Regions from separate parts of the Priestia sp. D51 genome, predicted to be linked through region 3. Evidence: riboswitches for the same ligand, from Rfam matches in the RefSeq annotation. Region 3 holds a riboswitch; each other region holds the start of a gene.

The links. Region 3 has a riboswitch for S-adenosylmethionine ahead of ACNHOZ_RS22780 (MetQ/NlpA family ABC transporter substrate-binding protein). Riboswitches for the same ligand answer to the same signal wherever they lie in the genome.
Region 1: it holds a riboswitch for S-adenosylmethionine, as region 3 does, so the genes downstream of both, ACNHOZ_RS17625 (Na+/H+ antiporter NhaC family protein) here and ACNHOZ_RS22780 (MetQ/NlpA family ABC transporter substrate-binding protein) in region 3, are expected to answer to the same signal.
Region 2: it holds a riboswitch for S-adenosylmethionine, as region 3 does, so the genes downstream of both, mtnW (2,3-diketo-5-methylthiopentyl-1-phosphate enolase) here and ACNHOZ_RS22780 (MetQ/NlpA family ABC transporter substrate-binding protein) in region 3, are expected to answer to the same signal.
Region 4: it holds a riboswitch for S-adenosylmethionine, as region 3 does, so the genes downstream of both, ACNHOZ_RS15000 (hypothetical protein) here and ACNHOZ_RS22780 (MetQ/NlpA family ABC transporter substrate-binding protein) in region 3, are expected to answer to the same signal.

What each region holds. Positions count from the first base shown of each region.
Region 1 is NZ_JBLTIR010000004.1:177,769-183,709, reverse strand. Features, by position in the region: gene ACNHOZ_RS17645 (ABC-F family ATP-binding cassette domain-containing protein) at 1-1,364, opposite strand, end outside; gene ACNHOZ_RS17640 (YtoQ family protein) at 1,724-2,164, opposite strand; gene ACNHOZ_RS17635 (ABC transporter ATP-binding protein) at 2,335-3,246, shown strand; gene ACNHOZ_RS17630 (ABC transporter permease) at 3,239-4,006, shown strand; SAM riboswitch class I at 4,108-4,214, shown strand; gene ACNHOZ_RS17625 (Na+/H+ antiporter NhaC family protein) at 4,300-5,610, shown strand; gene ACNHOZ_RS17620 (hypothetical protein) at 5,650-5,778, opposite strand; gene ACNHOZ_RS17615 (LacI family DNA-binding transcriptional regulator) at 5,903-5,941, shown strand, end outside.
Region 2 is NZ_JBLTIR010000003.1:670,771-676,711, reverse strand. Features, by position in the region: gene ACNHOZ_RS15270 (sugar ABC transporter substrate-binding protein) at 1-662, opposite strand, end outside; gene ACNHOZ_RS15265 (1,2-dihydroxy-3-keto-5-methylthiopentene dioxygenase) at 785-1,300, opposite strand; gene ACNHOZ_RS15260 (methylthioribulose 1-phosphate dehydratase) at 1,316-1,954, opposite strand; gene ACNHOZ_RS15255 (2-hydroxy-3-keto-5-methylthiopentenyl-1-phosphate phosphatase) at 1,951-2,616, opposite strand; gene mtnW (2,3-diketo-5-methylthiopentyl-1-phosphate enolase) at 2,613-3,857, opposite strand; SAM riboswitch class I at 3,938-4,044, opposite strand; gene ACNHOZ_RS15245 (pyridoxal phosphate-dependent aminotransferase) at 4,175-5,347, opposite strand; gene ACNHOZ_RS15240 (carbon-nitrogen family hydrolase) at 5,460-5,941, shown strand, end outside.
Region 3 is NZ_JBLTIR010000006.1:224,506-230,446, forward strand. Features, by position in the region: gene ACNHOZ_RS22765 (MetQ/NlpA family ABC transporter substrate-binding protein) at 1-438, opposite strand, end outside; gene ACNHOZ_RS22770 (methionine ABC transporter permease) at 1,018-1,683, opposite strand; gene ACNHOZ_RS22775 (methionine ABC transporter ATP-binding protein) at 1,684-2,697, opposite strand; gene ACNHOZ_RS22780 (MetQ/NlpA family ABC transporter substrate-binding protein) at 2,710-3,528, opposite strand; SAM riboswitch class I at 3,609-3,725, opposite strand; gene ACNHOZ_RS22785 (transporter substrate-binding domain-containing protein) at 4,193-5,038, shown strand; gene ACNHOZ_RS22790 (amino acid ABC transporter permease) at 5,076-5,777, shown strand; gene ACNHOZ_RS22795 (amino acid ABC transporter permease) at 5,805-5,941, shown strand, end outside.
Region 4 is NZ_JBLTIR010000003.1:619,452-625,392, forward strand. Features, by position in the region: gene ACNHOZ_RS14990 (GNAT family N-acetyltransferase) at 115-621, shown strand; gene ACNHOZ_RS14995 (amidohydrolase) at 669-1,823, shown strand; SAM riboswitch class I at 1,887-1,988, shown strand; gene ACNHOZ_RS15000 (hypothetical protein) at 2,057-2,299, shown strand; gene ACNHOZ_RS15005 (M20/M25/M40 family metallo-hydrolase) at 2,767-4,380, shown strand; gene ACNHOZ_RS15010 (VOC family protein) at 4,399-5,196, opposite strand; gene ACNHOZ_RS15015 (CotG/ExsB N-terminal domain-containing protein) at 5,344-5,691, opposite strand; gene ACNHOZ_RS15020 (GNAT family N-acetyltransferase) at 5,805-5,941, shown strand, end outside.

The DNA of each region.
Region 1 (5,941 bases), on a different contig from region 3:
AGCATCATTTTAGAAAGCATACAGCGAACTTTTTCTCCTCCGGAAAGAACGTTGGCTTTTTTCAACACTTCTTCACCAGAGAATAGCATTCTACCTAAGAAACCGCGTAAGAAGCTTTCGCTTTGATCATTAGGTGAATACTGACGCAGCCAGTCTACTAGGTTTAAATCACCGTTTTCAAAGTACTCGGAGTTGTCTTTTGGGAAAAAGGCTTGAGACGTTGTGACACCCCATTTGTACGTACCGCTGTCTGCTTCCATTTCACCCATTAAAATCTTCATTAATGTTGAATTTGCAAGTTCGTTTCGGCCTACAAGAGCAATCTTGTCATCTTTATTCATAATAAAGCTTACGTTATCAAGTACTTTTACGCCGTCAATTGTTTTTGTTAAACCTTCAACGCGAAGTACGTCATTTCCAATCTCACGTTCCGGCGTGAAGTTCACGTATGGGTAACGACGAGAAGAAGGACGGATGTCATCTAATGAAATTTTATCAAGCAATTTTTTACGAGACGTTGCTTGTTTTGATTTCGATGCATTTGCGCTAAAGCGAGCGATAAAGGCTTGAAGCTCTTTAATTTTTTCTTCTTTTTTCTTGTTTGCATCTGACGCCATTTTTTGTGCTAATTGACTTGATTCATACCAGAAATCATAGTTACCAACGTAGACTTGGATTTTACTGAAGTCAAGGTCAGCAATGTGCGTACATACTTTGTTTAAGAAGTGACGGTCATGTGATACAACAATGACTGTGTTTTCAAAGTTAATTAAGAACTCTTCTAACCATTGAATTGCTTGGATATCCAAGTTATTCGTAGGCTCATCTAGAAGTAATACATCAGGTTTTCCGAATAAAGCTTGTGCAAGAAGCACTTTTACTTTTTCACTACCCGTTAGTTCAGCCATTTTTTTGGCGTGAAGATCTTCAGAAATACCTAATCCTTTTAAAAGAATAGCCGCTTCTGATTCTGCTTCCCAACCGTTTAATTCAGCAAATTCGCCTTCAAGCTCAGCTGCTTTCATTCCGTCTTCATCTGTGAAGTCTGCTTTCATATAAATAGCATCTTTTTCTTGCATTACTTCATAAAGGCGAGCGTGCCCCATAATAACGGTTTTCATAACTTCTTGATCTTCATATTCGAAGTGGTTCTGTTTTAAGACAGCAAGGCGTTCGCCAGGGCCCATATGTACATCACCAGTCTGAGATTCAATTTCACCAGATAAAATTTTTAAAAACGTTGATTTTCCAGCACCGTTTGCGCCGATTAATCCATAACAGTTACCAGGCGTGAATTTAATATTCACATCTTCAAATAACTTTCGGTCGCCAAATCGTAAACTTACATTACTAACTGTAATCATGTATGAGCAGTCCTCCAAATTCAATATCTATAAAATTATACCATTCTTTTGAGATAAGAGCGATATGAATACAATATTTCAAACATAAAGTGTAACCGACACTTTAAGCACTCGTCAACCATTTAAGGGATTTTTTGAGCGGTACCGCTTGATTATTCTAGCATTCACCAAAACTTTGAGCAGCAAACTAATATATTCAGGGAAACAGAAATTGTTGAATATATATTGTTTTTTATTGAGCTATACGGATACAATCTATGAAAAACGTAGACGGTTTAAAAAACGACTCTTCACGCTTCACTTTTATGTTCAAAACGAAAGAAAGCTCTGAGGAATAACCTGAGAGCTTTCTAAATTTATTATTCAAAAATATAAGCCAATGCTTGAAGAGCCTGTTCTGGCGTTTCGACTACAACTTGGGCTTTGTTTGACAGTTCTTTAAGCGGGTGGTGTAGTTTTTCAGGGCGAACCAAAATTAGCGGTTTATCTAATGCGATGGCTGTCGCCGCATCCATTGCGCTGTTCCACTGTTTGTATTTTTCACCAAATAAAGCAATGACCACATCAGATTTTTTAAGGAGCACCTGCGTGCGTAAATTATTAATTTGAGAAGCAGCTTCATCTTTTAAGACAGCGTTAGGCTGTTTTCCTAAAATTTCTTCTCCAATGTTGTCGGAGCGGTCATGGTCTGTCATGGGACCGACAAAGGTAAGGGGAAGGTTTAATTGTTCTGCTTGGTTTTTAATTTCGTCTCGCCAGTTATCGTGAATTTGCCCGGCAAGGTATATGGTTAAGTTCATTATGTAGAAGTCCTCCTCTAACTAAGATTTGTTTTATTTTATCAAATGTAAGCGGATAATACGAATGATTTGAATGGGCTACTTTTCCAAAAATAAGGTTATAGTAGACAAATAGTTAAAAAAGAGAAACAATAGAAGGCGTATTGCTAATTAAAGAAAGGATGTACATGATGACAGAAACAGTGCTACAAGTAGATCATGTCAGTAAAGTAATTGGGAAGAAAACCATTTTGCATGATGTATCCTTATCGGTTGAGCGCGGTGAGATTTTCGGATTGCTTGGTCCGAACGGATCTGGAAAAACAACGCTCATTCGTACCGTCGTAGGACTCATTAAAGAAACAAAGGGAACAATTACCGTCAATGGTTTTCCTTTAAAAGAACAGTTTACATCAGCTATGAAATCAATTGGAGCGATTATTGAAAATCCTGAGTTTTATGATTATCTGACGGGCTATCAAAATTTAAAACACTTTGCGAATATGCATGAAGGGATCACAGCAGAACGCTTGGATGAAGTGATTGCGCTAGTAAAGCTTGAAAACAGCATTCATGCAAAAGTGAAGACGTATTCCCTTGGGATGAGACAGCGTTTAGGAGTAGCTCAAGCTATTTTACATAAGCCTGCATTGCTTTTACTAGACGAACCAACAAATGGTCTAGACCCAGCGGGAATGAGAGAATTTCGTACATATTTACAAACCCTCTGCAGGGAAGAAGGTATTTCAATTTTAATCGCGAGCCACTTATTAAAAGAAGTGGAAGCATTATGTGACCGCGTTGGTATTATTCAAAACGGCGAGTTAAAAGCTGTTCAAGATCTATCTCCAAATCGTCAAGATCAAGGGATGTATGTAGAATTTGAAGTATCTGACGTGCAACAAGCAGCGGATCTTTTATCTCAAGAATTCCAAGTAACAATAAAATCCGATAGTATTGATGTAGTGATTATGAAAGAACAAATTCCAGCTGTGAATAGAAAATTAGTGGACAGCGATATTTTAGTCTACCGAATCACTCCTGTTTATGAGACGCTTGAAGATTCGTTTATGTCCGTTACGGAGGGAGAGCACCATGCTTAAGTTAATTCAAAATGAACATATGAAATGGTTTTACAAAAGAAGTACAAAAGTCACGTTTATTACAATCGGCATCTTAACTCTTTGTATGGCTCTTTTAATGAAGAAAGTAGCAAACAGCGCAGGAACGGAAGACAACATATTGAATTTCCTGTCATTTAGTGCAGGCATGCTGATCCTCGTTCAATTTTTCGCGCTTGCTGTTGGAGGATCAATGGTTGCAAAAGAGTTTGAAGCGGGTACCATTAAGCTTCTTTTAATTCGCCCTGCTAGACGTTCAACGATTTTAACGTCCAAGTACATAACGCTCATTTTAATTAGCTTGTATTATTTGCTGAGTTATTTGCTTTTTTCGTTTGTATGGGGAGCATTGTTCTTTGGATTTGCCAGTCTAGAAGGAGATGCGCAGCTGCTTAAAAACATTACGCTTACGTATGACAGCGCGTATATGGAAACGTTTATGATGATGACGTTCGCATTCATGCTGTCGTCTTTATTTAGAAACAGCGCGCTTGCTTCAAGTCTAGCTATTGTCGTAAGTATTGGGGCGAAAGCAGTAACTGGGATAGTATCACAGTTTGGTCTATGGTGGGGGAAATTTTTACTGTTCGCCAACACAAACTTTGTGCAGTATATGGACGGAATGAAGACGATGTTTGACGGAATGACAATTCCATTTTCAATCTTCATCTTAGTTGCACACTTTGTCTTCTTTATGGGCGTAGCATGGGTGGCGTTTTTAAAACGTGACGTAGCTAATTGATGTGAGAATTTTCACGCTATATATTTTTCTAAAATAGCATTTGACAATTAAATAAAAAGAGATTACAGTAGTGAAAGACTATTTTTAAAACAACTACAAACTTCTTATCAAGAGAGACGGAGGGACTGGCCCTACGATGTCTCGGCAACTGGCTGTACGCAGTGCGGTGCCAAATCCAGCAGACGATGTTTCGTTTGGAAGATGAGAAGGGTAATCTTATGATACAAATAAGAGACCTCTTCTTATCAATAAGAAGGGGTCTTTTTTTATTACGTAAACAAGAGGTGTTAAGAATGGAACAACAAAAAGGAAACGGCTGGGCGCTGTTACCGCTGGGCGTCTTTTTAGTCCTGTTTGTCGGATCAGGAATTATAACGGGAGATTTTTATAAGCTGCCTGTATTAGTAGCTATTATCATTGCAGCCATTGTGGCGCTGGCTATGAACCGCAAAGATTCACTTAATGTAAAAGTGGAACGCTTTGCTAAAGGAGCAGGGCATCCTGATATCATTATTATGGTACTTATTTTTATTTTAGCAGGTGCTTTTTCAGAAGTCGCTAAAGGCATGGGAGCTGTTGATTCAACGGTAAACTTAGCTCTGTCTGTGCTTCCGCAAAGCTTAGTGGTAGTCGGAATCTTTGTTATTGGCGCATTCATTTCAATTTCGATGGGAACGTCAATGGGAACGATCGCTGCGTTAGGGCCTATCGCTGTAGGAATCAGTGAGCAGGCGCATGTATCCATTACATTGGCAATTGCTGCTGTTGTTGGTGGTGCAATGTTTGGAGATAATTTATCCGTAATCTCTGATACGACCATTGCGGCAGTTCGTACGCAAAAAACAAATATGTCAGATAAATTAAAAGTAAACTTTTTCATTGTCCTTCCTGCAGCGATTGTTACAGTGATTTTATTACTGGTAATGACGCTAGGCAATACGTCATCAGTAGAAATTAAAGATTTTAGCTGGTTTAAAATCTTGCCTTATGTCGGCGTACTCGTTGCTGCCATATTTGGTGCAAACGTATTAAGCATTTTAACCGGAGGAATTGTATTAGCCGGCGTAATTGGATTAGCTGACGGAAGCTACACGCTTTCTTCTCTTGCTAAAACTGTGACAGAAGGTATTGGCGGAATGTCGGAATTAATTATTTTATCTCTTTTAATTGGCGGAATGGTTGAACTCATTCGCTATAACGGCGGTATTCAGTTCTTATTGAACCTATTAACACGACGCATTCAAACAAAAAAAGGCGGAGAATTCAGTATCGCCGGATTAGTAAGTTTAACCAATTTAGCCACGGCTAATAACACGATTTCAATTATTACAGCAGGTCCGTTAGCGAAAGAAATCTCTGATAAGTATTCAATTGACAATCGTAAATCAGCCAGTCTGCTCGACTTGTTTTCATGCAGCGTTCAAGGGCTTATCCCTTACGGTGCACAAATGCTTCTAGCAGCAGGATTTGCTAAAGTTTCACCGATTGAGATTATTCCATTTACATTCTATCCAATGTTAACAGCGGTTTGCGGTATCATTGCAATTGTAATTGGCTTTCCTCGTTTAAATAAAAAATCAAAATCATCTAAAGAAGCTGCGTAATATCAAACCCTTAAAAAGAACATTCTTTTTAAGGGTTTTTTACTGTTTGAAAAAATCAGTCTGCTTTTTTTCATCTAGCTCCTTCCAAAGTGTCTCATTTTGTTTAAGTGCATAAGCCGCTCCTCCGATTTCAATTCCGCATAATAAAATGAATAATAAAATACCCATGATATGACCTCCTTATATAAGTGAATAAAAACATGATTGTAACGGGTTTAGCTTATTGCTTTTTCACTTTATAATGAGAATAAAGTATGAAACGCGTTTCAGCGCAAGAGAAAAAGGTGAAAACATGACAAATATCCGAGATATCGCAAAAAAAGCTGGTGTA
Region 2 (5,941 bases), on a different contig from region 3:
GTTGCGCTTCCAAACGTGGCAATTTGTTTTACATCTGGATAGCGATTCATCATAATTTTATAAATGCTGTCGCGTTTTTCCATCGGTGCAAAGCCTCCAACAAACGCATATACAATATTTCCTTTTCCGTTAATGTCCTGCATCATTTGCTTTAACCCCTGGAGCGCAAGCATATAATCATCTTGGTCAATCGTTGTAACGCCTTCTACTTTTAATTCTACGTCTGTTGCAATAACGGGAATCCCTTTTGCAATCGCGCGCTTCACGCCAGGTTCAAGGGTTTCAGCCCGGCCGTGGTCAATCATAATACCGTCAACATTTTGGTTAATAGCCGTGTCTAAATACGCAGCCATTTTAGATTGATCATTATTAGAATCAGAAACGGATAGCTGTACTCCGGCTTTTTTAGCCGCTTTTGTCACACCTGTTATGTACTGAGCAGCGTGAGTGCCTGATGTAAATTCAGAAATAAGCGCAATTTTTGTATCTTTCGTAATCTGTTTTCCTTCTTGCTGTACAGGCTTAGCAGAAGCCGCTTGCTGCGCTGGAGCTGCCTGTGCTTTCTCGTTTAGACTTGGCTGTTCTTTCGTGCAGGCAGCCAGCGCAAAAACTAGAAGTACGAGCAAAGTAAGTGGCCACAGCATTTTTTTACTCTTTTTCATGGTGTTCCTCCTATTATACTTATTATTCATATAAAAATAGTTAGTTTTATAATAATCCAAAGAATACCCCGCTTTTAGATGTAAAAGCGGGGTGATCATGACCTATGCTTTACAAGTAGTTGTTATGCGTAAATAGGTACCCATCCTTCAGTTGTCACAAAAATTCGCACAGCGACTACTTTACGATCTTCCATTAGTGTAAAGTAATGAAGAATGTTTTCTGGTACTGAAATTAAATCGCCTGGCTCTAATTCAACATCAAAAAATTCGCCGTCTTTTCCTTGAATAACAAAGATTCCATGACCGCTTACGATAAAGCGAACTTCGTCATCTGTATGAATATGCTTGCGCTGAAAGTTTTTTAACAATTCATCAATGTTTGGTGTAGATTCCGATAACGAGATAACATCTTGAGCTTTATAGCCGCGGCGTTCAGAAATATCTTTAATATCCTCATCAAAAGCGTTTAAAATTTCTTTTTTTTCTTCATCAGTTAAATCATATTTTTCACGAAGATTTTCTGGAAGTTTTGTAATATCCCAGTTTTCATAAATAACTTCATTGTTTGCCAGAAAAGCTGATACTTCCTCTTGAGTTTCAATTCTTTTATTATTTACATGTAAGCGAATTTGCGCCATTTTTATTTCCTCCTTTTATAAATGCACCTTTGGCTTAATGCCTTTAAGTGATAGTAATTTCACATGGTAGCTAAATAGAAATTCATAGGCTTCTAGCGCTTTTTTTGTTTCAAACGCATTTTTTCCCCATACCGTAATCCCGTGGTTACGAATTAAAATCGCGCCTTGATTGCCTTTTATATGGTGAGAAAATTCTTCTGCTAGTGTCGGAATATCCGCGTAATTCGGAATAATCGGAACAGTAATTTCCGCATCTTCCTCCCAAATACCCAGTGCCTTAATAATTTCTTGGCCTTTGAATGAAATAAACCCTTCATCTCCGTACAGTTCAGAGATCACGTTGTTGTCGATTGTATGTACATGAAGGCTGCACCCAGCATTCGTTGACTCGTAAATCTTAACGTGCAAAAGCGTTTCAGCAGAAGGCTTTAAATGCGTTTCTTCTGCAGGTTTCCCGTATTGATCAACTAACAAAAAGTCTTCATTTGTGCGTTTTCTTTTATCTTTTCCACTTGCTGATACAAAGAAAGTTGTCGGATTTTGATCCACTTTAATCGCTAAGTTTCCGCTTGTACCGAAGAACCAATCGCGCTCTGCCAACTCATCTTTTATATCTGCAAGCTCGTGTAATCTTTGCTGAGCCATAATACTCATGCTTTCACCTCTTCTGTTAATTCTTGTAAATGGTGAATCACATCATAAAAAGTAGAAAAAGGACGATACGGTAGAGATAGCTCTTCGCATTTTTTAATTAAAAAGTCACGCGCAATGACAGTGTCAGCTAATTTGGCAGCCTGCAAATCTGTAATTGAATCGCCAATAACAACCGTATGATCTCTTTCATCTGCAAGATGGCGAATAATCGTTGGCTTACAGCAGCCGCAGTCATTTGTACACTGTTTATCACATGTATGAGGCCACGTAATGGAAATATGCTCACCGGAAAAATCAGATCCGTTGCAGTAGAGCATTTCCTCTGCAACTCGATTTCCCAAAAGCGGTTTTACAAAAAAGTCAATTCCTCCGCTTACAATATAAAGCGGAATATGATGCTCTTTTGTATAGGCAATAAAATCATCAAATCCATCTCGAATAGCAGACGTCTCTAAAATATAAGAAATAATATCTTCCTTTAATTCCACGGGAAGCAAGGCAAACATTTGCCCTACTCCTTCTTGAATGGAGACGCGCTGTGCTAGCACGTCGTCTTTAATACTTTCCCACTCCGGAGGAGCAAATTGTTTCATAATAGCAATAATGTTATCGCTATTTGTGATTGTTCCATCAAAGTCACAAAAGATTTTTAACGATGTCATGCTTTCACCTCTACTGTTCCCCATAGTTGCAAAGCTTTTTGCAACTCTTTTGATTCTTCCGCTTTTTCGGCTAGTGTTTGATGAGAGAGTACTCCATCTATCGCCGCACGGAATGCTTTTCCTCCTCCGATAGCGCCGTCTGGATGACCGTGAACTCCGCCTCCTGCATTAATAATGCTGTCGATGCCAAAGTCCTTCACAAGCTGCGGTACCATTCCAGGATGAATTCCTGCTGAAGGAACCGGGAAAGTCTGCTTATATTTGTACACAGGACGCGTTAATTCGTAGGCAATGCCTGTCGTATCTTCAAGAGAAAGCGCTACGCTTCCGTATGGTGATGGAAACAGTGAGAAATCCGCTCCGGCTAAGCGCAATAGTTTTCCAAGCAGTAATGAATTTGAAAAACCGTAAAACTCTGATGGCGTAAGCGCTCCGCTAACAGCTGGGTGTGCCATAATCGGCAAGTTAATTTCATCATCTTCTCGAAGTGCCTGCAGTACGTCTAACCCGTAAGCAAATACGTTGAATAAAAGAGCATCGGCTCCTAGCTCAGCTGCTTTTCTCGCTTTTTCTTTTAATTCAAACGTTCGTCCCGTTAAATTAACAGCATACAGCGTGCGGTGTCCCGTTTTTTCGTATACTTCATTCAGTACTTTTTTTCCTTCTGTAACGCGAGCTTCAAAAGGTGTTCGTTCACTATCAAACAAAATCTCGTCGTCTTTAACCAAATCCACTCCGCCAAGCGCTTGCTCACGAAGCTGAGTTGTTAAGTACGTCATATCTCTTCCAATTACGCCTTTAAAAATACTCATCACAAGCGGACGGTCATAAACGCCTAGTTTCTCTCGGATACCTTCTATTCCAAAGCGCGGTCCTGGGAATTCAGCTAATAATTCATCAGGAAAATCCAAGTCTAATAATTTCACTTTTCCATCAAGTGATAGTTTTCCGAAAACCGTAACTAAAATAGCCGGTAAATCTCTTGAAAAGTTGGCAGTAGGATAAGCAATTTTGACAATAGCCTGCTTAACCTCTCCGCCTAAATATCCGTTAACACGTTCGCAGTCTTGAAGCTCAGTTACGGATACGACGCGCCCTTTATGCTTTTGAAGCTGCTGTTGATCTAAAAGCGGCAGATCTGTCCATGAGCCGACGGTTAGTCCTAAAGCGATTCCTTCCGCTTTTTTATGAAAATTTCCTTTATTGTCATGTAGTAAGTAGCTTGCAACGATTTCACTCATTATGCTAAAAACTCCCTTGCTGTTTAATATCGTTAATAAAAAAAACCTCTTCTGTAATTAAGAAGAGGCTTTCGTTGCTCTTCTTATCTCTCAGCTGCTGCTGCAAGAATTAGCACCGTGCTTAACATGCGTTAAGTCGGTTGCCGGGCTTCATCGGGCTAGTCCCTCCACCTACTCTTAATAAGAAAGTTGCTATTTATTTAAATTGAATTCGTAGATTATATACTAAATAAAAAATACCGCTAGGATTTATCGGTTATTAATCTCGTTAACTTCTTACATATTAAGCCAACTCAAAAAGGATTGTCAATGCGTTTTTAAAATAAATTTAATTTTTTTATTCGAGATACAGCTTCTCTCATGCGCTCTTCATCCGTCAGCAGTCCTACGCGCACATAGCCTTCACCATATGTTCCGAAGCCTACTCCAGGTGCCACTACAACGTGGGCTTTTTCAAGAAGTAAATCTGAAAATTGTTCAGAAGTATATCCTTTAGGAACTTTTAGCCATGCAAAAAAGGAACCCGCTGGAGATGTAACGTCCCAACCAATTTCTTGAAGCCCTTGAATAAAGGTATTGCGTCTAGATTCATAGCGCTTAACTAAATCATTCACACATTGTTGAGATTCTAACAGAGCTGCCGCTGCTGCCTCTTGAACCGCCCCAAAGAGGCTGACATACATATGATCTTGAAGAAGATTAATAGCTTCTACTACACTTTCATTTCCTACAGCAAATCCAACTCGCCATCCCGCCATGTTATACGTTTTAGAAAGAGTATAAATTTCAATTCCCGTCTCTTTTGCACCAGGAGTCTGTAAAAAGCTGATTGGCTTTTTACCATCAAATCCAATGGCTCCGTAGGCAAAGTCGTGTACCACACAAATATCGTGCTTGGCAGCAAACGCCACGGTGTCTTCAAAAAATTCTGCTGTTGCCACTGCACCGGTAGGATTATTCGGATAGTTTAAAAACATGAGCTTTGCCTGTTCTTTAGCACGTTCACCTATCTCTTCGTATACGGGCAGAAAATGATTTTCAGCCGTGAGCGGCATCACTTCCATCTTTGCTTTTGCAAGCTCTACTCCAGACCAGTAATCAGGATATCCAGGATCCGGAACCAGCACCGTATCTCCAGGGTTTAATAAGCACTGCGGAATTTCTACAAGTCCACCCTTCCCGCCAAACAAAATAGCTACTTCTTTTTCAGGATCCACATCAACGCCATATTCTCGTTTATAAAAAGTCGCAACGGCCTCTTTTAAAAACTGGTGCCCCCGAAATGGAGAATATTTATGATGTATAGGATTAGCACTTGCTTTTTGGAGTGTTTCTACAATATGTGAAGGAGTAGGCTGATCAGGATTTCCCTGCCCTAAGTTAATAACGTCGTGCCCTTGGGCCATTACTTTTCCTACCTTGCCTACAAGTGATGCAAAAAATTGTTTTGGTAAACTTTTTAATAGTTCCGATTGCTCAAATTGTTTCATCATCGCACACCTTCTCAAAAAATTCTTGAAATTCTAGTCACAAATAATATATTGTAATACTCAACTTGTAAAGTCATTTTTTTCAACTACTACAAAAAGGACGGATGATAAAGTGAGTGTAAAAATCACGTGTTTGCAGCTTGATATTGCGTTTGGAAACCCAACTAAAAACCGAAAATATATTCAACAAAAAATGACGGAAGCTCTAAAAGAAAACCCTGACATCCTTGTGCTTCCTGAGCTATGGGATACAGCTTATGATTTGACGCGGCTAGACGAAATTGCCGATGATGAAGGACAGCAGGCCAAGCAATTAATCTCTCAATTTGCTAAAACGAACGAAGTAAATATTGTGGCAGGTTCGATCGCGAAAAAAACAGAGCAAGGCGTCACAAATACGATGTATATTTTTGACCGAAAAGGTCGTGAAGTGTCACAATACAGTAAGCTGCACTTATTTAAATTAATGGATGAGCACCTCTATCTAGAAGCAGGAACAGCAAAAAATCTTTTTACACTTGAACAGTCTTTATGCGCAGGAGTTATTTGTTACGATATTCGTTTTCCAGAATGGATTCGCGTGCATACTAGCAG
Region 3 (5,941 bases):
GTTCACCGGATCGTTAGGAACAGCAACCTTTGCTCCTTTGGATAAATCGTCAATTGATTTTATTTTTTTTGAATACACTCCAAAAGGTTCAATATGAACGTTTTTCACGCTGACAAGATTTAATCCACTGTCTTTATTCGTTTGCTCTAAGTATGGCGTATGCTGAAAATAGTTGGCATCTAATTCTCCATTTGCTGTTTGTTCATTTGTCTGTATGCCGTCTTTAATATTTACAATGTCCAACTTTATACCTTCTTTTTTTAAATCAGGTTCCACATACTTTAAAATTTCGGCATGCGGCGTGGAAGCTGCTCCCACTTTAAGAACTATATCTTCTTTCTTGTCACTATTTTGACCAGATGCTTTTTCTTTATTTCCACACCCTCCCACAACAGTAATCACTGCTAATAATGCAAAAAGCCATACAAATTTCTTCATTTCTCTCTCTACCTCCACTATTTGTGATGCATTAAACATATAGCGTTAATCTGCTGCCACTAAAAAAGACAAAAACTCTCAGGTAACCCCCGTCATTTTTGTCTCCATTCGTCTGGTCGACTGTTCTATTTAAACTATATGTTTAACAAACATTTTCAAATCCGATAATTCCAATAAGAATTTTAAATCTTTTGAAAAATATACCAAACATCTTTTTGACTGTCAATTTAGTATTTTTAAACCGTGAGATTACATATTTCATGCTTGCTCGCTATACTTAGGTGCTTTAATCAAGCATTAGATAAAAAATCTAGACAAAGTGTTTCTACAGCCCTTCTGGTCAACCAGAGGCTCTTCAAGCGTATCAATAACGTTGGAAGAGCCTCTTTTGTTTTATAGACAAGCAATAAAATTTTAAGATGAAATGAGGAAAATCCGTTAGAACCATTCAGCAATCAACAGAAATAGTACTGAACACTTGTCGGTCATTAACCCGTTAATTATAGAAGAACTAAAAATGTGTTTCATTTAAATAAAAAGCTCACGCACCTATAATGCGTGAGCTTCTTATTTTTATAGTCAGCTGTCTTTTTTTAACTTCCTTGCTGAATAATTCCCCAAGGATTGTATCAACTGAACAATAATAATCAAAATTAAAATGGTTGTATACATAACAGTCGGCTCAAAACGTAAGTGTCCGTATTGAAAAGCTATGTCTCCAAGCCCTCCTGCTCCAACAAGCCCTGCCATCGCCGTCGCTCCAATAAGACCAATAGTAGCTATTGTCAGCCCAAGAATAATACCTGAACGTGCTTCTCTAACAACAACATACCAAATAATTTTTGGTGTTGAGATTCCCATTGATTGATAAGCTTCTATAATACCTTTATCTACTTCAAGTAATGCAGATTCCATTAACCTAGCTATATAAGGGGCTGTATACACAACTAAAGGGACAATAACACCTTGTACGCCAATTGTAGTACCAGCAACTAGTTTAGTGAATGGAAGGATGAAAAATAATAAAATGATAAAAGGAATGGATCTAATAATATTAATAATCCAGTTGCACGTTCGATATACCCACACATTTTCAGCTTGACCACCTGGTCTTGTCATTACTAAAAAGATTCCCATTGGTAAACCAATGATGATGGCAATAATTAACGAGATAATGGTCATCGTAGCAGTTTGCAATAAACCTTCCCAGATTACACTTCCCCACTCATTAAAGAAAGCAGCCATTTAGTTTACCTCCTCTACAATTACGCCTTGATTTGTTAAGTATGTAATCGCTTGTTCATATTCTTCCTTTTCACCGCGTAAATGAACGAGTAACTTACCCAGAGTGTGGTTTTTTAGCTGTTCAATTCCCCCTGCTAATATGCTTGGCAATACATTAAATTTCCGAGAAACTAAAGCTAAAGCTGGTTCTTCTGAAAGCTCATTTCCAACAAAGTGCAAAGAAACCAGCTTACCGGTACTGCGATAAGACGCCATTATTTCAGACGGAATAGTGAAGGTATTTTCAGATTCTACAAAGCGTTTTGTTGTCGGATGCTTAGGGTTAGTAAAAAGGGAAACGACTGTACCTTCTTCTACGACGTGTCCATTTTCCATAACGGCAATTCGGTCACAAATGCGTTGTACCACATTTAACTCATGCGTGATTAAAAAGATTGTTAATCCAAGCTCTTTATTAATCTTTAACAGTAAGCTCAAAATGGCTTCGGTCGTTTCGGGATCAAGTGCACTAGTTGCTTCATCACTTAATAAAATCTCAGGTTCATGCGCTAGCGCACGAGCAATAGCAACACGCTGCTTCTGCCCGCCGGAAAGCTGTGAAGGATAATGATTTTGTTTATCTAAAAGTCCTACGATTGATAAATATTTTTCTACGCGCTCCTGAATTAATTTTTTGTTTACGCCTTCTAGCTTTAATGGAATCGCTATGTTGTCGTAAACTGTTGCCGTTTTTAATAAATTGTAGCCTTGAAAAATCATGCCGATTTTTCTTCTCGTTTTCTGCAGCTCTTGCTTACTTAGCTTTGATAGATTTTTTCCATCAATGATGACCTCTCCAGAAGTTGGTTTTTCCAATAAATTGATGCAGCGGATTAATGTGCTCTTTCCAGCTCCACTATAGCCAATAACACCGAATACTTCACCTTTATTAATCGTTAACGAAACATCTTTAACAGCTTCTACTGCTTTTCCGTTCACTTTATAGGTTTTAGAAGTTTTCTTCAGTTCAATCATTCTAGCCCCTCCTTAAAATGCCGGTACAACAGAACCTTTAAATTCTTTTTCTATGTATGTACGAATTGTATCTGAATGATAATATTTTTCCAATTTATCAATAATTTCATCTTGTTTATTCTCTGTACGGACAACAAAATAGTTTGGATATGGATTATTTTTTATTTTTTCATGATAGATTGCATCATTATTAATCGATAAGCCCGCTCCCATTGCGAAGTTTGTATTAATGGCTGCTGCAGCTACTTCATCCAACTGAGACGGAAGTTGAGACGCCTCTAACTCTACGATTTGAAGATCAAGCTTATTTTCAGAAACATCTTTTTTAGTAGCCGTTGTTTTCACACCATCTTTTAACTTAATAACTCCTGCAGATTCAAATAGTTTTAGCGCGCGGTATTCATTGCTTGGGTCGTTTGGTACTGCAATTTTATCTCCTTTTTTGAGCTCACTAACATTTTTAATACTATTTGCATAAATACCCATCGGGAAGGCTACTGTTTTGAACACATCTGTAATCTTATAATTTTTATCTTCCACTTGCTGCTTTAGAAAAGGTAGAGTTTGATAGTTATTGCTATCTAAATCATGTTGATCTAATGCTGTATTAGGAGTGTTATAGTCGTTAAAGACTTTTACCGTAATATCAATGCCATCTTTCTTGGCTAATTTTTTCACCTGCTCTGTGATTTGCTGGTGAGGTCCACCCGTTACACCAATTGTAATTTTTTTCGAATCTAATGCTTGTGCTTCTGATTTGCCGCAGGCTGCTGATACCAACAGGGATGCTGCTACTAAGGTAAGGCCAATTGCTTTTGTTACTTTTTTCATGTTTTTATTCTCTCCTTTATTTTCTCCATAAAAAAACGCCTCCCTCAAAGATTAAGAGAAGCGATAGTTTACGATCGGTTCTCTTATCTTCCAATGTACATACCATGCACATTGCTGGATTTAGCACCAAAACAATACATGTATTGTTAGGTTGCCGGGCTTCAAAGGGCCAGTCCCTCCACCGCTCTTGATAAGAGTTGTTTTTATAAAGTTTTATTTACATTAATTTAACTTTATTATCCGAAAATTGTCAATGTTTATTTTTAATATAATTTTTAGTATAGGAATAACAAAAGATTCGTATAATAAAAACTCAATTAAAAGATGATTTGTATAACTTATGATTTCTCTTTTCTTATTCTTATATAGTGAATAGCCTTCTATTACTTAAGCGAGAAGGTTTTTCTTTGTATTTATGATATTGACAAAAATAGGAATACACCGATATAATTCACATTAATTCTATCGGTAATATATATTTTATGAAAGTTGTAAGGAGTTTTACTTATTTTTTACTGTTAGAATATACTTCCTCTACCGTGGTAGTAAGTATATGTTCACCGCCTACTGGATCACCAATGGCACCGAAAAAGCTTTTTAGCAGCTTTTTCGGTGCTTTTTTATTATTCGTCAAACAGAAATTAGTATGGGGAGGAATAAAACGATGAAAAAATTATGCTTTACTTTAACTTTGGCAATTGGACTGATTATGGCTTTAGGAGGATGCTCTCAAAGCTCTAGCTCAGAAAATAGCGATAAAAAAGTAATCAAAGTTGCTTTGAGTGATGAAGTAAATCCGCCTTTTCTATTTACGAACGACCAGAATGAACCTATTGGATATGATATGGATTATTTAAAGCAGCTTGAAAAAAAGCTTCCAGAGTACAAATTTGAATACACCCTTGGAGAAGAAGAAACAAATTTGGTAGGTGTTTCGACAGGAAAATATGATTTCGCCATCAACTGGTTCTTTAAAAACCCTGAACGTGAAGAAAAGTTTCTTTATCCTGCACATGAATATGGTTATTCTTTAACAGCTTTAGTCACACAAAAATCACGAAACGATATCAAAACACTTGACGATATGGTAGGTCAAAAGTTTCCACCTGTATCGGCTACGGGTGGATTGCGCGCTATTTTAAATGCTTATAACAAAGAACATGCCACTAAGCCTTTAACATTAGAAAGCATTGATAACCCTTCTACGGCAGAAAACTTAAAGTTAGTGGATAAAGGTAAAGCGGATGCTATTTTTTTAAACGTAACAACATTTAACGAAGTACAAAAACAGCTCAAATTAAATTTAAAAGTAGGAGGCATTGTATCAAAAGAGCCAACTTGGTTAGTCTTTGATAAAAATAATCAAAAACTTGCTGATGAAATTGATAAAGCGACAGTCAAATTAAAAAATGACGGGACGCTAGAAAACTTGGCTGAAAAATGGTTTAAAGTAAATTTCTTTAAAGACTTAAAGTATATTAATCAACAAAACTTCAATTTTCAAGATTAAATGAGTATAAGAATTCCTCATTAAGGCGAGGTGAGATATGATTAGTACTGATTTTCATGATTGGTTAAAACTATTGTGGCAAGTGGTAGATAAACTTCCTTTAACATTATTTATGTTAGGCCTTTCTCTACTTTTTTCGTTGCTTTTAGGTTTCGTGATTGCTCTGATACGCATTCAAAAAAAGCCTGTTTTTTCTAAAATGGCTACCATCTATTTATCTTTTATGCGCTGTACACCGCTGCTTGTTCAGCTGTTTCTTGTATACTTTGGCCTTCCTCAGCTGCTGCTCCTTGTCCATATCGACATTAACAGCTGGAGTCGCATCACTTTCTTGGTAATTGCTTTTTCCTTACATACTGCCGCTCCTTTATCAGAAGTTATTCGTTCAGCATATCTCTCGATTGATAAAGGGCAGTTCGAAGCAGCGTATAGTATAGGCATGAACTATTTTCAATCCTTAAGAAGAATTATCCTTCCTCAAGCGTTTGTAGCAGCACTACCTAATTTAGGAAATGCTACGATTTCATTATTAAAAGATACTGCACTTGCTTTTAGCATTGGGATTATTGATATTATGGGGCAAGTTCGCCTTATTTTGGGCAACAACTATGGAATAGGAATGTTTGACATTTATGTTACGATTTCACTTGTTTATTGGAGCATGTGTATCGTAATTGAAATCATAGTCAGTTATTTAGAGAAACATCTTAAAAAAGGCAGGGTCAGCATCTCTAAATAACCTGCACTAGTAAAGGAGTGAACATGATTGCCTATTATTGATTTGCGATTTGCTTTGGAGCAAACTCCTGAAGTCTTAAAAGGTGTGCCTTTAACACTAACAATATCGATCATTTCAATGGCGTTAGGAAGTATTTTTGGTCTTTTCATTGCGGTATGCAGAAT
Region 4 (5,941 bases), on a different contig from region 3:
CTCTATAAAAGCAGTTGTATAGTGAGTACGCAAGGCGGCAGTCTGCCTTTTTTAATTCTTAGTAAACTTATAAGTTAAATAAAATATTTAAGTACTATATAAGGAGACAAAGAGATGAAAAATGAATTCCGTTTGGCAACAAATGACGACGCGGATAACTTATTGAACTTAACTCTACAAGCATATAAGCCTATTCGAGAGCTAGGCATTCCTTTCTTAGCAGCTACTGCTGATCTTGCCCTCGTTAAGAAAAATATTTCTCAAAACCTTTGCTATGTATATGAAGAAGATAAAAGAATCGCTGCCACTGTATCTATACGAATGCCTTGGGGAGAACATCCAGGTCCTTTTGCTGTTCCGCACTTTTGGTGGTTTGCAGTGGACCCGTCGTTTGCCAGGAAAGGCGTTGGATCTAAGCTGCTTCATCTAGTAGAGGAAGAGGTAATAAAGAATACGTTTAAATCGCCAGGTGTGTCTTTAGGAACAGCAAAAGAACATCCTTGGTTAGTTGAGATGTATGAACGAAAAGGATATGTTCAAGCTAAAGAAAAGCACCTTGCACAAGGCTATACGACCGTATTTCTTTATAAAAAATTCAATGAGGTACACTCTTTGTCGTAAAAGATAGAGAAGTGGTCTAAATTAAGAAATGTGAAAGAGTGATAAATATGACAGATCAATTACTACTAAATACGCTAATAGACATACGCCGTGAGCTGCACCGGTTTCCAGAGCTTTCAATGAAAGAATATGAAACAACTAAACGTATTAAAAAGTGGTTAAAGCACTACGATATTTCTATAGCGGATGCATTCCATTTAGACGTGGGAGCAGTAGCGGAAATTGTGGGAGGAAAGCCGGGACCTACTATCGCTATTCGAGCTGATATTGATGCGCTGCCAATTGAAGAAAAAACCAATCTGCCATTTGCTTCTGAAGTGAACGGTGTTATGCACGCATGCGGACATGATTTTCATACGGCTTCTATAATCGGAGCAGCCATTCTTCTCAAAGAGCGTCAGCAGGAGCTTTGCGGTACGGTTCGATTTATCTTTCAACCGGCCGAAGAAACGGCTTCTGGGGCAAAAATGCTCGTTGAAAAAGGTGTGCTCGAAGGAGTAGAAGCGATATTTGGAATGCATAACAAACCGAATCTTCCTGTAGGAACCATTGGTGTCAAATCGGGACCTTTAATGGCAAGCGTTGATCGTTTTGAAATTGACGTCAAAGGAGTAGGCGGTCACGCAGGTATTCCAGAAAAAACAGTAGATCCGATTGCTGCTGCTGGTCAAATTGTTACTAGTTTACAAACCATTGTCAGCCGTAATCTCAGCCCATTTCAAAATGTTGTTGTCAGCATAACTCGAATCCACGGAGGGAGCTCGTGGAACGTCATTCCTGACAAAGTAACGCTTGAAGGAACAGTGCGTACCTTTCAAGAAGAAGCGAGAGAAAAAATACCGGCTCTTATGAAACGAACTGCTGAAGGGATTGGAGCAGCTTTCGGCGCTTCAGTAGACGTTAAATGGTATCCGTATCTTCCTGTAGTAAACAATGATGATACGCTGGAAAAATTGGTTATTAACGCTGCAGAGAATCTTAGTTATCAAGTGGTAGAAGCTGAACAATCGCCTGGAGGAGAAGATTTTGCCGTATATCAGCAGCGTGTACCAGGATTTTTTGTATGGATGGGTACGGCTGGAGAATATGAATGGCACCATCCTTCTTTTTCATTAAATGAAGAGGCATTACTTGTAGCAGCTTCTTATTTTGCTAATCTAAGCTTTGACTTTTTGAATTCATTCCATTACCAAAAAAATTAAAATATTTTTATTTTTCTATTTACGCGGATGGAATTGTTTGATAAAATAAATTTTAAATTAAAAAAGTTATCACGAGTGGACGAGAGATCTGGCTCTTTGACTCCACAGCAACCTACGAATGTAAGGTGCTCCTACCAGCAAAGCATGTGCTTTGGGTGATAAAACGGGTGAAAAACTCATTTTGCATCTAAGCAAAATGAGTTTTTTTTATTTTTCTAAAAGGAGAGGGTTTTATGAGTCATACAGCAGTTGCAGCACATACAGGAGAGAAAGCATTAAAGGAAGCCGTAAAATTATTAGGAAAGCATTATCAAGTAGCATATCGTGAATTAGAAACATTTTATGAAATTGTGGTCGAAAACCATGTTCGTACATATGCTGTAGGCATAGATATTAAAGATGTACAAAAAGCAAATGAACTAGAAATTTATTCATCATGCTGTTCCAAGCTTGAGCGAGTAGGCTGTCTTTTATAGAAGTCTGCTCGCGCCTCTATTTTTAAAGTGTTTTTAAATAGAAAGCATGTTTTTTGACAATTGAAGAATCTGGTGGGTATAATCATTACTCACTAGGTTTTAAAATTAATCATAAATTGTCGAAATTTTTACACAAATTAAAGGTTACATTCGAAATGAATTGTGGTATGTTATAAAACAAGAATATTTTATGAAAGGAGCATTGAAATGGAAATGTCTCTTGAACATGGAAACGATGCAGGAAGCGAACAGCTTATTGATCGTATCCTAGACTTTTTAGAAGATGACGAAAAGTAAAAAAAAAGAGTGTGCGGTGCTAGCCCTAGCCGCGCACTCTTTTTTTATCATGTGCGTCAAGGCGGCGCATACTATGATACATAGGGATAGAATGAAAGGGTCTCTGTCAAAGGGATTGACGAATCGTTTTGTTTGATGGAAAATTTAGAAAAAGGAAAGAGATGAAGGGTATGTCGAACAAAACATCTTTGTATCAAACAAAAGAACAGTTAAAGAAGCTTGTAAGCGAATTGGTTTCTATACCTAGCGTGACAGGAACGATGGCAGAAGTGGAAATGGCTGAATCGATAGCGTCGTATTTATTGAAGCTGCCTTACTTCCAAAAAAACGAGCAAGTTGAGCTTCATTCAACAGGAGACGGGCGATCGATTGTCACAGCTTTTGTTGAAGGGAAAAATACGAATAAAACAGTTGTATTAGTCAGTCATTACGATGTAGTGGATGTACAAGATTATGGACAGTGGAAAAAGGATGCTTTTCACGCTGATACGTTAACGAGTACTTTTTATAATGATATGGAACAAGTTCCGGCGCACGTACAAAAAGATATGATAAAAGGAGACTGGCTTTTTGGCCGAGGAACGATGGACATGAAAGCAGGTATTGCTCTGCATATCAGTATGATTGAACGAGCATGCAACGGAGAGTTTGACGGAAACATCCTGCTTCTGTCGGTACCGGATGAAGAAGTAAATTCGCTCGGAATGAGAAAAGCAGTGCCTGTTCTTTTAGAACTTGCGTGCAAACATCAGCTGGATTTTTCTCTCATGCTAAATGCAGAACCAGTATTCAGCCGCTATCCTGGTGATCAAACGAACTATGTGTACTCAGGATCGATTGGGAAGATCATGCCAAGCTTTTTGTGTTATGGAAAAGAAACTCATGTAGGGGAACCGCTAGCTGGTTTGAATGCTAATTTACTAGCTTCTTATTTAACAAAAGAAATAGAATTAAACGTTGATTTTTGCGAAAAAGTAAGAGATGAAACGAGTCCACCTCCTACTGTGCTGATACAAAAAGATTTAAAAGAAGAGTATTCCGTTCAAGTTCCGCACTCTGCCGTTGTATTATTTAATTTATTTATGTTAAACCGCTCTCTTAAAGAAGTAACAGATCTGCTGTTGAAATCGGCTGACAAAGCGGCTTTGAATGTAAAAAAACATTATAACAAAGCTGCTCGGCAGTACGCTGTGGGAATGGAGGGTTCATCTCTTGACGTGAACGTATGGACGTATGAAGAACTTTATACTCATGCAGTCAAACAGCACGGTGAAAAATATGTGCAAGAAATGGAAGCGGCACTTTTGGCACAAGAAGATGATGACAGAAATAAAACCATTAAATTAGTAAACTCTTTAGCTGGTTTATGTAAAGAAGCAGCTCCGATGATAGTCTTATTTTTTACGCCGCCTTTTTACCCGGCCGTTTGTTCACATGATGATCTCTTTGTACAAAAGATTTTGTCAAACGTACAGGCAACTGCCAAAGAGCAATTCCAAGTGGAGCTAGTTGAACAAAGTTATTTTGGTGGAATTTCGGATTTAAGCTATGCCAGCCTGCAGCACCCGCTTCATACATTTAACACGTTAGTAGCCAATATGCCTCTATGGAATAAAGGATATCATATCCCGCTAGAAGAGCTAGAGGAGCTCAAGATGCCGGTGCTGAACATTGGACCGCTGGGAAGAGATGCGCATCAATGGACCGAAAGATTAGACGTTCAGTATTCCTTTGAGATTTTGCCTCACTTCATTTATCAAGCTATAAAAGAAGCACAGAAATAAACATCCGCCCGCGGATGTTTATTTGTTGAATTTAAAAGAAGCTCCTTGTACGGTAATTTGTTGCGGTGTTAGAGCGTGGTCCAATTCAACCAAAAATGGACGCTCTCCAACTTTTTTTAATGTATCATGGACAACACCTTGTGTTCCGCTGCAAAAAATAAGGTTTCCTTCATTGACATATAGTTTTTGACAACGTGCATCAAGTAAAGAGTCTTTGTAGCTTTCGCCAGCCTGAACGTCCAGCAGTTTTGTCCATTTGCTGATGGATTCTTCAAGGTTATGTACAGCACAGTAAATGTTTTTTAGCTGCAGCTGACCGGCTTGATGGGAAGAAAGAGCAGCTAGCTTTGGCTTGCGTTTTTCTTCTGGTTCACCCCACTCAATAAAAAAAGGAAGAGGCAAGGAATCGTGGTCAGCTTCAATAAAACACATTCTCCATTGAAGTCTTTCTCCATCATTAGTTTGACGAGACCCCGCTACAGGACCTTTTACAGTGACGTTCTTGCTTTCTAGCTCTTTTATCAGCAAATCCATATCATCTGTACGGAGTGCAAATCGACCAAAATGACCAAGTGACGTATGTTCGTTAACAAGCTGCTGAATAAGATCATTATCTGTAACTGTTTGAGCTAATGCGATATCTGTAAGCCCAAGCCATTCAATATAGCTGAGGTGAAAATAAGCCAACGTGTTAAAAGTGCCCCATTTTTCATGGATACCGCCTTTAATAACATTTATTCCGTATCCGTTTAGTTCTTTCTGAGCTTTAATAGGATCAGGTGAAAAATGCACAAGATGATCAAACGATAAGTGCATGGATAGGCCTCCTTTTAAGAGAGATTCTTTTTTACTATTATACGTCGTTTTCTTTTTTAAGAAGAGTAAAACGAATGATTATGTAAAATAAAAATCTATAAAAAAGCAAGCCGCGTATGTTTTAAACACGACTTGCTATAGATTTAGTTAGCGGCGATAGCCATGCCCTTTAAAGCAGCAGCCAAATGATTTATTAAACCATGGGTATGAGCAGCAAGGTGAACCGCAGCGACAGCGGCGACGGCTAGAACGGCGAGTAGAACGACGAGTAGTGCGACGAGTAGAACGACGAGTAGTGCGACGAGTAGTGCGACGAGTAGAACGACGAGTAGTGCGGCGAGTAGAACGACGAGTAGTGCGGCGAGTAGAACGGCGAGTAGAACGACGAGTAGAACGGCCGCGACGGGCAGTTGGCTCTTGGTACATAAATGTTTCAAGCTCAGTAGAAGCAATCGCTTCTGTTGCTTCTCTAATTCTTTCAGCAGTGATATGCATATAAACACCTCCTGGCTAATTCGGTACATAATACAATATGTACAAGGAAGGCGTTTGGATATAGTGAAAACATGGAATTTGTCTAAATTTGTGAAAGAAATGGAGTGGTTTTCATGCTTCAAATCCTCGAACATCAAAGAGTGGATATCGCTCTTCAAATAGTAGCTGTGCAAGTAGAAGCTTATCAAGAAGAAGCAAGGCTCATTGGTTTTTCGAATATTCCTCAGCTTACAGAAAGCAAAGAAGATGT